DNA from 4 places in the Streptomyces sp. NPDC001507 genome. Region 4 is predicted to be linked to each of the others. Evidence: riboswitches for the same ligand, from Rfam matches in the RefSeq annotation. Region 4 holds a riboswitch; each other region holds the start of a gene.
What was found. A riboswitch is a leader RNA that binds a small molecule or an ion and turns the genes downstream of it on or off. The one in region 4 is predicted to bind S-adenosylmethionine.
Positions count from the first base shown of each region.

Region 1 (2,194 bases), on a different contig from region 4:
CCTTCTCGATCAGGTACCGCTCGCGGGCGACCAGCGTGTCGAAGCCCGCCTCGGTGAGCGCCTTGCAGGCGGCGGCGATGGAGTAGGCACCGATGACGTTGGGCGACCCCGCCTCGTGCCGCGCGGCGCTCTCGTGCCACTCCACGGCCACTCCCCCGTCCTCGCGCCGGGTGACCTTGCGGCTGGCGCCGCCGCCCGCGAGGTAGGGCTCGGCGGCCTGCAGCCAGTCGGCGCGGCCGGCCAGGACGCCGGAGCCGAAGGGGGCGTACAGCTTGTGGCCGGAGAAGGCGACCCAGTCGACGTCCAGGTCGCGGACGGAGACGGGGTGGTGCGGGGCCAGCTGGGCGGCGTCCAGGACGATCCGGGCGCCGTGCGCGTGCGCTGCGGCCGCGAGCTCCCGGACGGGCCACAGCTCGCCGGTGACGTTGGAGGCACCGGTGACGCAGACCAGGGCCGGGCCGTACGGGTCGCGGTCGGCGAGGGCGCGTTCCAGGGTCTCGACGGCCTGGCGCGGGGTGCGGGGGGCGTCGAGGTAGGTGACGCGGGCGTCCTGCCAGGGCAGCAGGGAGGCGTGGTGCTCGGTCTCGAAGACGAAGACCTGGCAGCCGGCGGGGAGGGCACGGGCCAGCAGGTTCAGGGAGTCCGTCGTCGAGCGGGTGAAGACCAGCTGGTCGTCGGGGCGGCAGTCGAGGAACTCGGCGACGGTCCGGCGGGCGTTCTCGAAGAGGTCGGTGGAGAGCTGGGAGAGGTAGCCGGCGCCGCGGTGGACGCTGCCGTAGTAAGGCGCGTAGGCGGCGACGTCGTCCCAGACCCGCTGGAGGGCGGGGGCGCTGGCCGCGTAGTCGAGGGCGGCGTAGGTGACCTCGCCGCCGGTGACGAGCGGGACGGTGACATCCCGCCCCAGAACGGGCAGCGGGGCACAAACGGACTGGGCGGCGGCAGCGGTGGAGACGGACATGGGTGAACTCCCGTGTGAGCAGGTGAGATCCGCCGTGCGAGCGGATGCGCTCAAGCAGCGGCAGGGGAAAAGGGGGATGCGGAGGCGGGGCTCTGCGGCCCTATCGCATTCGCTTGCTCACGGGAGACTCCTCGACGACCAGGACCCCTGGTGTACGAGGGGTCCGCGCTTGCCGCAGACCTCGCTGCCTGCGGCCTGGTCTTCACCCGGGGCACCCCGCCACGGACGGAGGGTTGCCGGACAGTCGGCCGGGGCCTCATGACTGTCACTCATGACCTGGGAAGAAACGTAGGTGAAGTGATCGCAGCCGCGCAACTCCTGTCCGGATGACGGGACACCGCCAGGGGCCGAGGCCGGTCCCTTGGCATCGGCGCCGGTGCCGAAATCCTCTTTCCGCCGCAACGGCGATCAGCCGTCACGGCGATCAGCCGCGACGGTGGAGCCCGGCGGTGCCGGACTCCACCTCGGCCGGCTGGACCGGCCCCCTACTTGTTCGTCGCCGCCGCCCAGCGCTCCAGGACCCGCTTGGCCGCACCCGAGTCGATCGACTCGGCCGCCCTGGCCATGCCGGCGCGGAGCTGCTCGGCCAGGGTCCCGGCGGCCGGGTCGAGGGCCACCAGGGCCGCCGCGGAGTTCAGCAGCACCGCGTCCCGCACCGGGCCCTGCTCGCCGTCCAGCAGCCTGCGGGCGACCTCCGCGTTGTACGACGGGTCGCCGCCCCGCAGCGCCTCCACGGGGACCAGGTCGATGCCGACGTCACGGGGGTCGAAGGTCTCCTCGGTCACCTTGCCGTCGCGGACGATCCAGACGCGGGACGTGGCGGTCGTCGTCAGTTCGTCGAGGCCGTCGTCGCCGCGGAAGACGAGGGAGGAGTGGCCGCGTTCGGCGAAGACGCCCGCGACGACGGGGGCCATGCGGGGGTCGGCCACGCCGACCGCCTGCGCCCGCACCCGCGCGGGGTTGGTCAGCGGGCCGAGGATGTTGAAGACCGTGCGGATGCCCAGCTGGCCGCGCGCCGCGCCCGCGTGCCGCAGCGCCGGGTGGAACTTGATCGCGAAGCAGAAGGTGATGCCGGCCTCCTCGGCGACCTCGGCGACCCGCTGCGGGGTCAGGTCGAGGTTGACGCCGAGCTTCTCCAGGACGTCAGAGGCCCCGGACGCGGAGGACGCGGCCCGGTTGCCGTGCTTGACGACCTTCGCGCCCGTGCCGGCCACCACGAGCGCCGACATCGTGGAG
Region 1 is NZ_JBIAVV010000002.1:487,237-489,430, reverse strand. Features, by position in the region: gene ACFY0K_RS08355 (aminotransferase class V-fold PLP-dependent enzyme) at 1-958, opposite strand, end outside; SAM riboswitch class IV at 1,119-1,235, opposite strand; gene trpD (anthranilate phosphoribosyltransferase) at 1,444-2,194, opposite strand, start outside.
Region 1: it holds a riboswitch for S-adenosylmethionine, as region 4 does, so the genes downstream of both, ACFY0K_RS08355 (aminotransferase class V-fold PLP-dependent enzyme) here and ACFY0K_RS04060 (ABC transporter substrate-binding protein) in region 4, are expected to answer to the same signal.

Region 2 (2,194 bases), on a different contig from region 4:
CCGGCGGTTTCCGCGAAGATTCCCTCGGTCCGCGCGAGCAGTTTGATGGCGTCGACGACCTGCTCGTCGGTGACGTCCTCCACCGCGCCGCCGGTGCGCCGCGCGATGTCGAGGACGTACGGCCCGTCGGCCGGGTTGCCGATGGCGAGGGACTTGGCGATGGTGTTCGGCTTCTGCGGGCGGACCACGTCGTGGCCCTCCTTGTACGCCACCGACACCGGCGAGCAGCCCTCGGCCTGGGCGCCGAAGATCTTGTACGGCTTGTCCTCGACGAGACCGAGCTTGATCAGCTCCTGCAGCCCCTTGTCGATCTTCGTGAGCTGCGAGCCGGAGGCGATCGGGACGACCAGCTGGTCCGGGATCTGCCAGCCGAGCTGCTCGCAGATCTCGTACGCGAGGGTCTTGGAGCCTTCCGCGTAGTACGGCCGGAGGTTGACGTTGACGAAGCCCCAGCCCTCGCCGGCCGGGTCGCCGATCAGCTCGGAGCAGAAGCGGTTCACGTCGTCGTAGTTGCCCTCGATGCCGACGAGCTCGCCGCCGTAGATCGCGGCCATGACGACCTTGCCCTGCTCCAGGTCGTGCGGGATGAACACGCAGGAGCGGAAGCCGGCCCGGGCGGCCGCGGCACCGACCGCGCCGGCCAGGTTGCCGGTGGAGGAGCAGGAGAGGGTGGTGTAGCCGAAGGCACGGGCGGCCTCGACGGCCTGGGCGACGACGCGGTCCTTGAAGGAGTGCGTCGGGTTGCCGGAGTCGTCCTTCACGTACAGGCCGCCGGTCACCCCGAGCTCGCGGGCCAGGTTGTCGGCCTTGACGAGCTTGGTCCAGCCGGGGTTGATGTTCGGCTTGGTCGCCACGTCCGCGGGGACGGGCAGCAGCGGCGCGTAGCGCCAGATGTTCGCGGGACCCGCTTCGATCTGCTTGCGGAGTTCCTCGGTGTCGTAGGCCGAGAAGTCGTAGGCGATCTCCAGCGGGCCGAAACACTCCTCGCAGGCGAACACCGGGCCGAGCGGCACCCGGTGACCGCACTCGCGGCAGCTCAGGGCGGCGGCGGGACCGAGGTCGACGGCGGAATCCGTGGTGCTTGCAACAGTCTGCACAGCCATTGAGGCGAGGCCCTTTCTCCTCATCTTCCTCACGACGCATCTCGTCGTGAGACGGATTTGGCACCTTCCCTAGCCGGGAGCCTCGCGGTGATCGACAGTGATCTACGAGTACCGACTGGAGGGTTGCCGGGGCTTCAACGGGCCGTTTCCCTCTGCCCCTCTGGATGAGCGGTATGCGGTTGTCAACGCCGGGTGACCCCAGGACATGCGATGGTCATCGGCGTTGTTCAAGACTGTAACCGAAGGCCAGGACAGTTGAGTGAGTCGTCCGAACCGCGAGATGGATCACACCTCGTCGTGTGACCGTGACAGTGAGGAGCCGCTGACCGTGCTGGAAGAAGTCGAGCGCTGGCTGGCCACCCGCTCCTGGTCCGTAACCGATCGTCCCCTGCACCGGGTCATGGCCGCCAAACGGTCCTCCGGACAGACGGTCAGCGTCGTGCTGCCCGCGCTCAACGAGGAGGAGACCGTCGGCGACATCGTCGCGATCATCCGCCACGACCTGATGCAGCAGGTGCCGCTCGTCGACGAGATCGTGGTCGTCGACTCCGGCTCCACCGACCGCACGGCGGCCGTCGCCGCGGCGGCCGGCGCCCGCGTCGTGCACCGCGACGCGATCCTGCCCCGCATCCCCCCCGTCCCCGGCAAGGGCGAGGTCCTCTGGCGCTCCCTCCTGGTCACCACCGGGGACATCGTCTGCTTCATCGACGCCGACCTGCGGGAGTTCTCCTCCGACTTCGTCACCGGCATCGTCGGCCCGCTCCTCACCGACCCGGGCGTGGACCTCGTCAAGGCGATGTACGACCGCCCGCTCGGCGGCGCCGCCGGGCAGGGCGGCCGGGTCACCGAGCTGATGGCCCGCCCGCTGCTGAACATGCACTGGCCGCAGCTGGCCGGCTTCGTCCAGCCGCTCGGCGGCGAGTACGCGGCCCGCCGCTCGCTCCTCGAACAGCTGCCCTTCCCGGTCGGCTACGGCGTGGAGCTGGGCATGCTGGTCGACGCCCTGCACCTGGTGGGCCTCGACGCCCTCGCCCAGGTCGACGTCGGCGTCCGCAAGCACCGTCACCAGGACGGCCAGGCCCTCGGCCGGA
Region 2 is NZ_JBIAVV010000004.1:543,048-545,241, forward strand. Features, by position in the region: gene thrC (threonine synthase) at 1-1,103, opposite strand, end outside; SAM riboswitch class I at 1,121-1,274, opposite strand; gene ACFY0K_RS16250 (glucosyl-3-phosphoglycerate synthase) at 1,432-2,194, shown strand, end outside.
Region 2: it holds a riboswitch for S-adenosylmethionine, as region 4 does, so the genes downstream of both, thrC (threonine synthase) here and ACFY0K_RS04060 (ABC transporter substrate-binding protein) in region 4, are expected to answer to the same signal.

Region 3 (2,194 bases), 740 kb from region 4:
CAGGTACCAGACGGTCACCACGAGGAGCAGCGGCACGATGTCGCCGGGGTAGGTGGAGCCCATGCTCTGGGCGGTGCCGAACAGGTCGAGCAGCGAGACGTAGAAGACCAGCGAGGTGCTCTTGACCAGGCCGATCAGCTGGTTGACGTAGTTCGGGGTGATGGACCTGAGCGCCTGCGGGAAAACGATCCTCCGGAACTGGTAGCCCTTGGGCAGACCGAGTGCGGCGGCCGCCTCGTGCTGGCCCTGGTCCACGGAGAGGATGCCGCCGCGGACCACCTCGGCCGCGTAGGCGGCCTCGTTGAGGCTGAGGCCGATGACGGCGACGACCATGTCGGTGGCGAGCTTCGACTCGTCGAAGGAGAAGAAGGCGGGCCCGAAGGGGACGCCGATGCTCAACGTCTTGTACAGGGCGCTGAAGTTGTAGAGGAAGAGCAGGACCACGATGAGCGGTATGGACCGCAGCGCCCATACGTAGGTCCAGCTGACCGCGCGCAGCACGGGGCTCTTCGAGAGCCGGGCCAGGGCGAGAAGGATGCCGCCGAGCAGGCCCAGCACCGCGCTGTAGGCGGTGACTTCGAGGGTGATGACCAGTCCGTCGAGGATGGTCGGCCGCAGGAACCAGTAGCCCCAGCGGTCCCACTGGTAGAAGGGGTTGGTCACCAGTCCGTGCACGAACTGGGCGGCCAGGACCAGGACGACGGCGGTGGCGATCCACCGTCCGGGCCTGCGCAGCGGCTGAACGCGCTGTGCGGCGAGGGGTGGTGACGGCTCGTCGGCTGCGGGCGGTGCCTCGGGGGCGGCGATCGTGGCGCCTGGGGGTTCACTCATGGCGGGCTCCGGCGGAGTCGGACACCCACGTGTCCCACGGCGGGGGCCGCGCACCGGTCCGTGTTCGGGCACGGCGCCGGTGCGCGGGGGCGCGCGGGGCACGGGGCTGGGCGGACGGCGGCACACCGGACGGCCGGTGTTTCGACGGGGACGCTGGGGTGCGAGGCTGCGGGGAACCGGCGGAAAGGCCTGGTCAGACCCGACAGCGGGCACAGCCCGGTGCGGTACACGCGCTACACAGGGCGCTGTTGACACGGAGCAGGTCGACGGCTCGGTCGGCGACGAGCGGGCTCGGGTACGGGCGTACGCAGCCCTCGGCGCGGCGCTGGGCCGTCCTGGAGGCTGCGTACATGTCCGTCACCTGTCACTGTCGTGCCGGCCCCGGAGGGCACTCGCGCTTACCGATTCGTCGCTTGCCGAAACGTCGTCGGTCCGGTCGTCACCTGGGGCACCCCACCGCGGTGCGAGGGTTGCCGGTCAGCAAGCCAGGGCTTGACGCTGACGCTCATGACCGTTCTGGTCCGTAAGTAACGCAGTTGCCCGAACGAATGTCAACGCCTGTCCGACTGGCGAAACGGTTCGAGCCTCTCTCACCTGCGCGGACCGCGGGGTGCGTCCGCCGCGTGGCCCGCCCAGTCCAGGATCTGGACGGCCGCGCCGGCGGCTTCCAGGCCCTGGCAACGGCCGTGGTGGCGGCGGGCGATGCCGTCCAGGTCGAGGTGGGTGCCGAAGGCCGGGTGGGCGGCCAGCCGGCGGGCGTAGGCCCACAGCACCGGGTGGCCGGCGATGGCGTGCACGGCGGCGGCGTCGAGGTGGTTGCGGTGCACGGTGTCGAGTTGCACCAGAGTCACCCACACCTCGACGTCCGCGGCCGTGAGTTGACCGCCGACCAGGAACTCCACCCCGGTCAGCCGGCGCTCCAGTTCGTCCAGGGCCGCGAGCAGCACCTCCAGCGCCTCGGGGTCGCCGCCCGCGCGCCCGGCCCGCTGTGCGGCCTGCTCGATGTCCTCGGCGCACAGCCGCTCGACGGCCTCGATCTCGGCCTCGGCCTCACACGGGTAGAGCCGGGCGCCACCGTCACCGAAGTGCTGGTCCAGGTCGCGCAGGATGTCCCGGCTGTGGGTGCTGACGATACGGCCGGACCAGCCGTCGCTGAACACCGGCGCGAGGGCCGGGCCCGCGTAGTGGTGCGCGCTGGCCTCGTACAGCGGGCGCAGCACCGCGTGGCTGCCGTCCGGACAGTCCGGGACGGCGGGCAGGTAGGTGACCGGACAACAGTCGTCCAGGGCCAGCAGACTGTGGCCGACGGCGATGCGCAGGCCGTCCGGACAGGCGGTGGAGAGGTGCAGCCGGTAGCGGCGCG
Region 3 is NZ_JBIAVV010000001.1:135,987-138,180, reverse strand. Features, by position in the region: gene ACFY0K_RS00715 (amino acid ABC transporter permease) at 1-831, opposite strand, end outside; SAM riboswitch class IV at 1,221-1,344, opposite strand; gene ACFY0K_RS00710 (glutathione S-transferase C-terminal domain-containing protein) at 1,422-2,194, opposite strand, start outside.
Region 3: it holds a riboswitch for S-adenosylmethionine, as region 4 does, so the genes downstream of both, ACFY0K_RS00715 (amino acid ABC transporter permease) here and ACFY0K_RS04060 (ABC transporter substrate-binding protein) in region 4, are expected to answer to the same signal.

Region 4 (2,194 bases):
CGACGACGAGCCGTAGTGGTCGCTGTTGTACTGGATGTTGAGCGTGACCGGAGTGCTCACCTTCGCCGCCTTCAGCCGGGCCGCCGCGGCCGCCGTGTCGGGACCGCCCTTCTTGTCGCCGTAGAGCGACTTGAAGGAGGGGGTGGCGCCGGTCAGGCCGTCCGGCACGGAGCTGTAGAGCGGCTGGTAGGTGTTCTTGTAGACCTGCTGGGCGAGTTGGGACCGGTCGACGGAGTCCGCGACCGCCTGCCGGACCGCGAGGGCCTTCTTGGCGTCGGCGTTCTTCGTCTTGGTGCCGAAGGGCTGGCTCGCCAGGTCGAAGACGATGTAGCGGATGCCGTTGCCGGAGCCGGTGTGGACCTTGACGTCCTTCTGCTTGGCGAGGTCGTCCAGGTCGGTGGTGGTGAGCGTGCGGTAGACGGCGTCGATGGTGCCCTGCTGGACGTCGAGCTTCAGATTGCCGGCGTCCGTGTAGTACTTGAGCCGGACGTTCCTGGTCTTCGGCGTGCCCAGCTGTCCCTTGTAGCCGGCGTTGGCCGCGAAGGACACCAGTGAGTTCTTGTCGTAGCTCTTGATGCCGTACGGCCCGTTCCACGGCCTGGCCGCGACGATCGACTTGTCGTCGAGGATCTTGTCCGCGGGGAACACCTGCTCGTCCACGATGTAGCCGGCGGCCGTGGACAGCACCTGCGGGAAGAGCGTGTCGTCGGCCGACTTGAGGGTGAAGACGACCGTGGCCGGGTCCGGGTCGGCGACCGAGGCGAGGTTGTAGAGCAGCGAGGACGGGCCGTTCTCGTCGGCGATCTTCAGGTCCCGGTCGAAGCTGAACTTGACGTCGGAGGAGGTGAGGTCGTGACCGTTGGCGAACTTCAGGCCCTTCTGGAGGGTGACCGTGTACTCCTTGGGCCCGGTCAGCTTGATCCCGGTGGCCAGGTCCGGGGAGACCTCCGCTGAGCCGTTCTTCTGGCTGAGCAGGGTCGCGTAGACCTCGCTCTCGACGGTGCCGGAGCCGGCGTCCCACGCACCGGCCGGGTCGAGGCTGGTGACCTGGTCGGTCGTACCGACCGTGATCGCCGACCCGGAACTCGCGGTGCTGCCGTCCTTGCTGCTCGTGCAGCCGGTCAGCGCCACCAGGAACGCCGTTCCGAGGGAGATCGCGCCGAGGCCGGAGCGACGGGGTCTGTTCGGCGTCGGGCCGCTGTGGGGTGCCATCAGTTGTCTCTGCTTCCGCGTCGGGGTGCGTGAACCAGCCCTGGCGGAGGGCTGTGCCAAGGCGTGCAAGATCACGTGGGAAAAAGGGGAGTTACACCGACGGGCGGTTGCGCTGCCGGCCGGCGGAGGGCGGGATCAGCCCTGACACAGACAGCTGGACACCAGCAGCAGGTCGACATGGAGACGGGAGCACAGCATCAGGGCTCTCGCCATGCCGTCCTCCCGGGTTCTGGCCCGCCTCGGGGCCGATGTGAGCGCACTTGCAGAAAGAAGAGATCCGCCGAGCCTTCACCTGGGGCACCCCACTGCGTCGAGGGTTGCCGTCCGGCCAGCCAGGGCTTGATCACCGGAACTCGTAGCTCGCGCTCACCGTAGATCGGCTGTTCCACCGGCGTCAACACCGCCCCGGAACGCCCGGACCCGGCGGAACGCATGGTGGACGCATCCATCCCGGGTGTGCTTTCATCCGGCCATGGAGACCACTGGCCCGGCACACACGGTGCTGCTCGACCCGTTCTGGGTGAGCCGCCGCGCCGACCAGTTCGACCAGGTCTGTTGCTGACCGCCGTCCCACGGCCCGCGACCGCGTTCCTCTCTTCCTGTCTGCTCTTTCCCGCAGCCCTCGACCACCCCGCATCCAGGGGCGGCCCGTGAGGCATTGTCGGCCGTCGTTGCCGCGAAGGAACTTCCATGGCACAACTCACAGCCCTGCCCCTCATCGACATCTCCCGCTTCCGCGCCCCCGGCACGGACCGGGCCGCCTTTCTCGCCGAACTCCGGTCCGCGGCCCATGAGGTGGGCTTCTTCTACGTCACCGGACACGGTGTCCCCGCAGCACTCCGCGACGAGGCGCTGACCGCGGCACGCGCCTTCTTCGCCCTGCCCGAGCAGCAGCGACTGGAGATCGAGAACCTCAACTCGCCCCAGTTCCGCGGCTATACACGCACCGGCACCGAGTACACAGCGGGCAGCGCCGACTGGC
Region 4 is NZ_JBIAVV010000001.1:879,570-881,763, forward strand. Features, by position in the region: gene ACFY0K_RS04060 (ABC transporter substrate-binding protein) at 1-1,212, opposite strand, end outside; SAM riboswitch class IV at 1,464-1,573, opposite strand; gene ACFY0K_RS04065 (isopenicillin N synthase family dioxygenase) at 1,903-2,194, shown strand, end outside.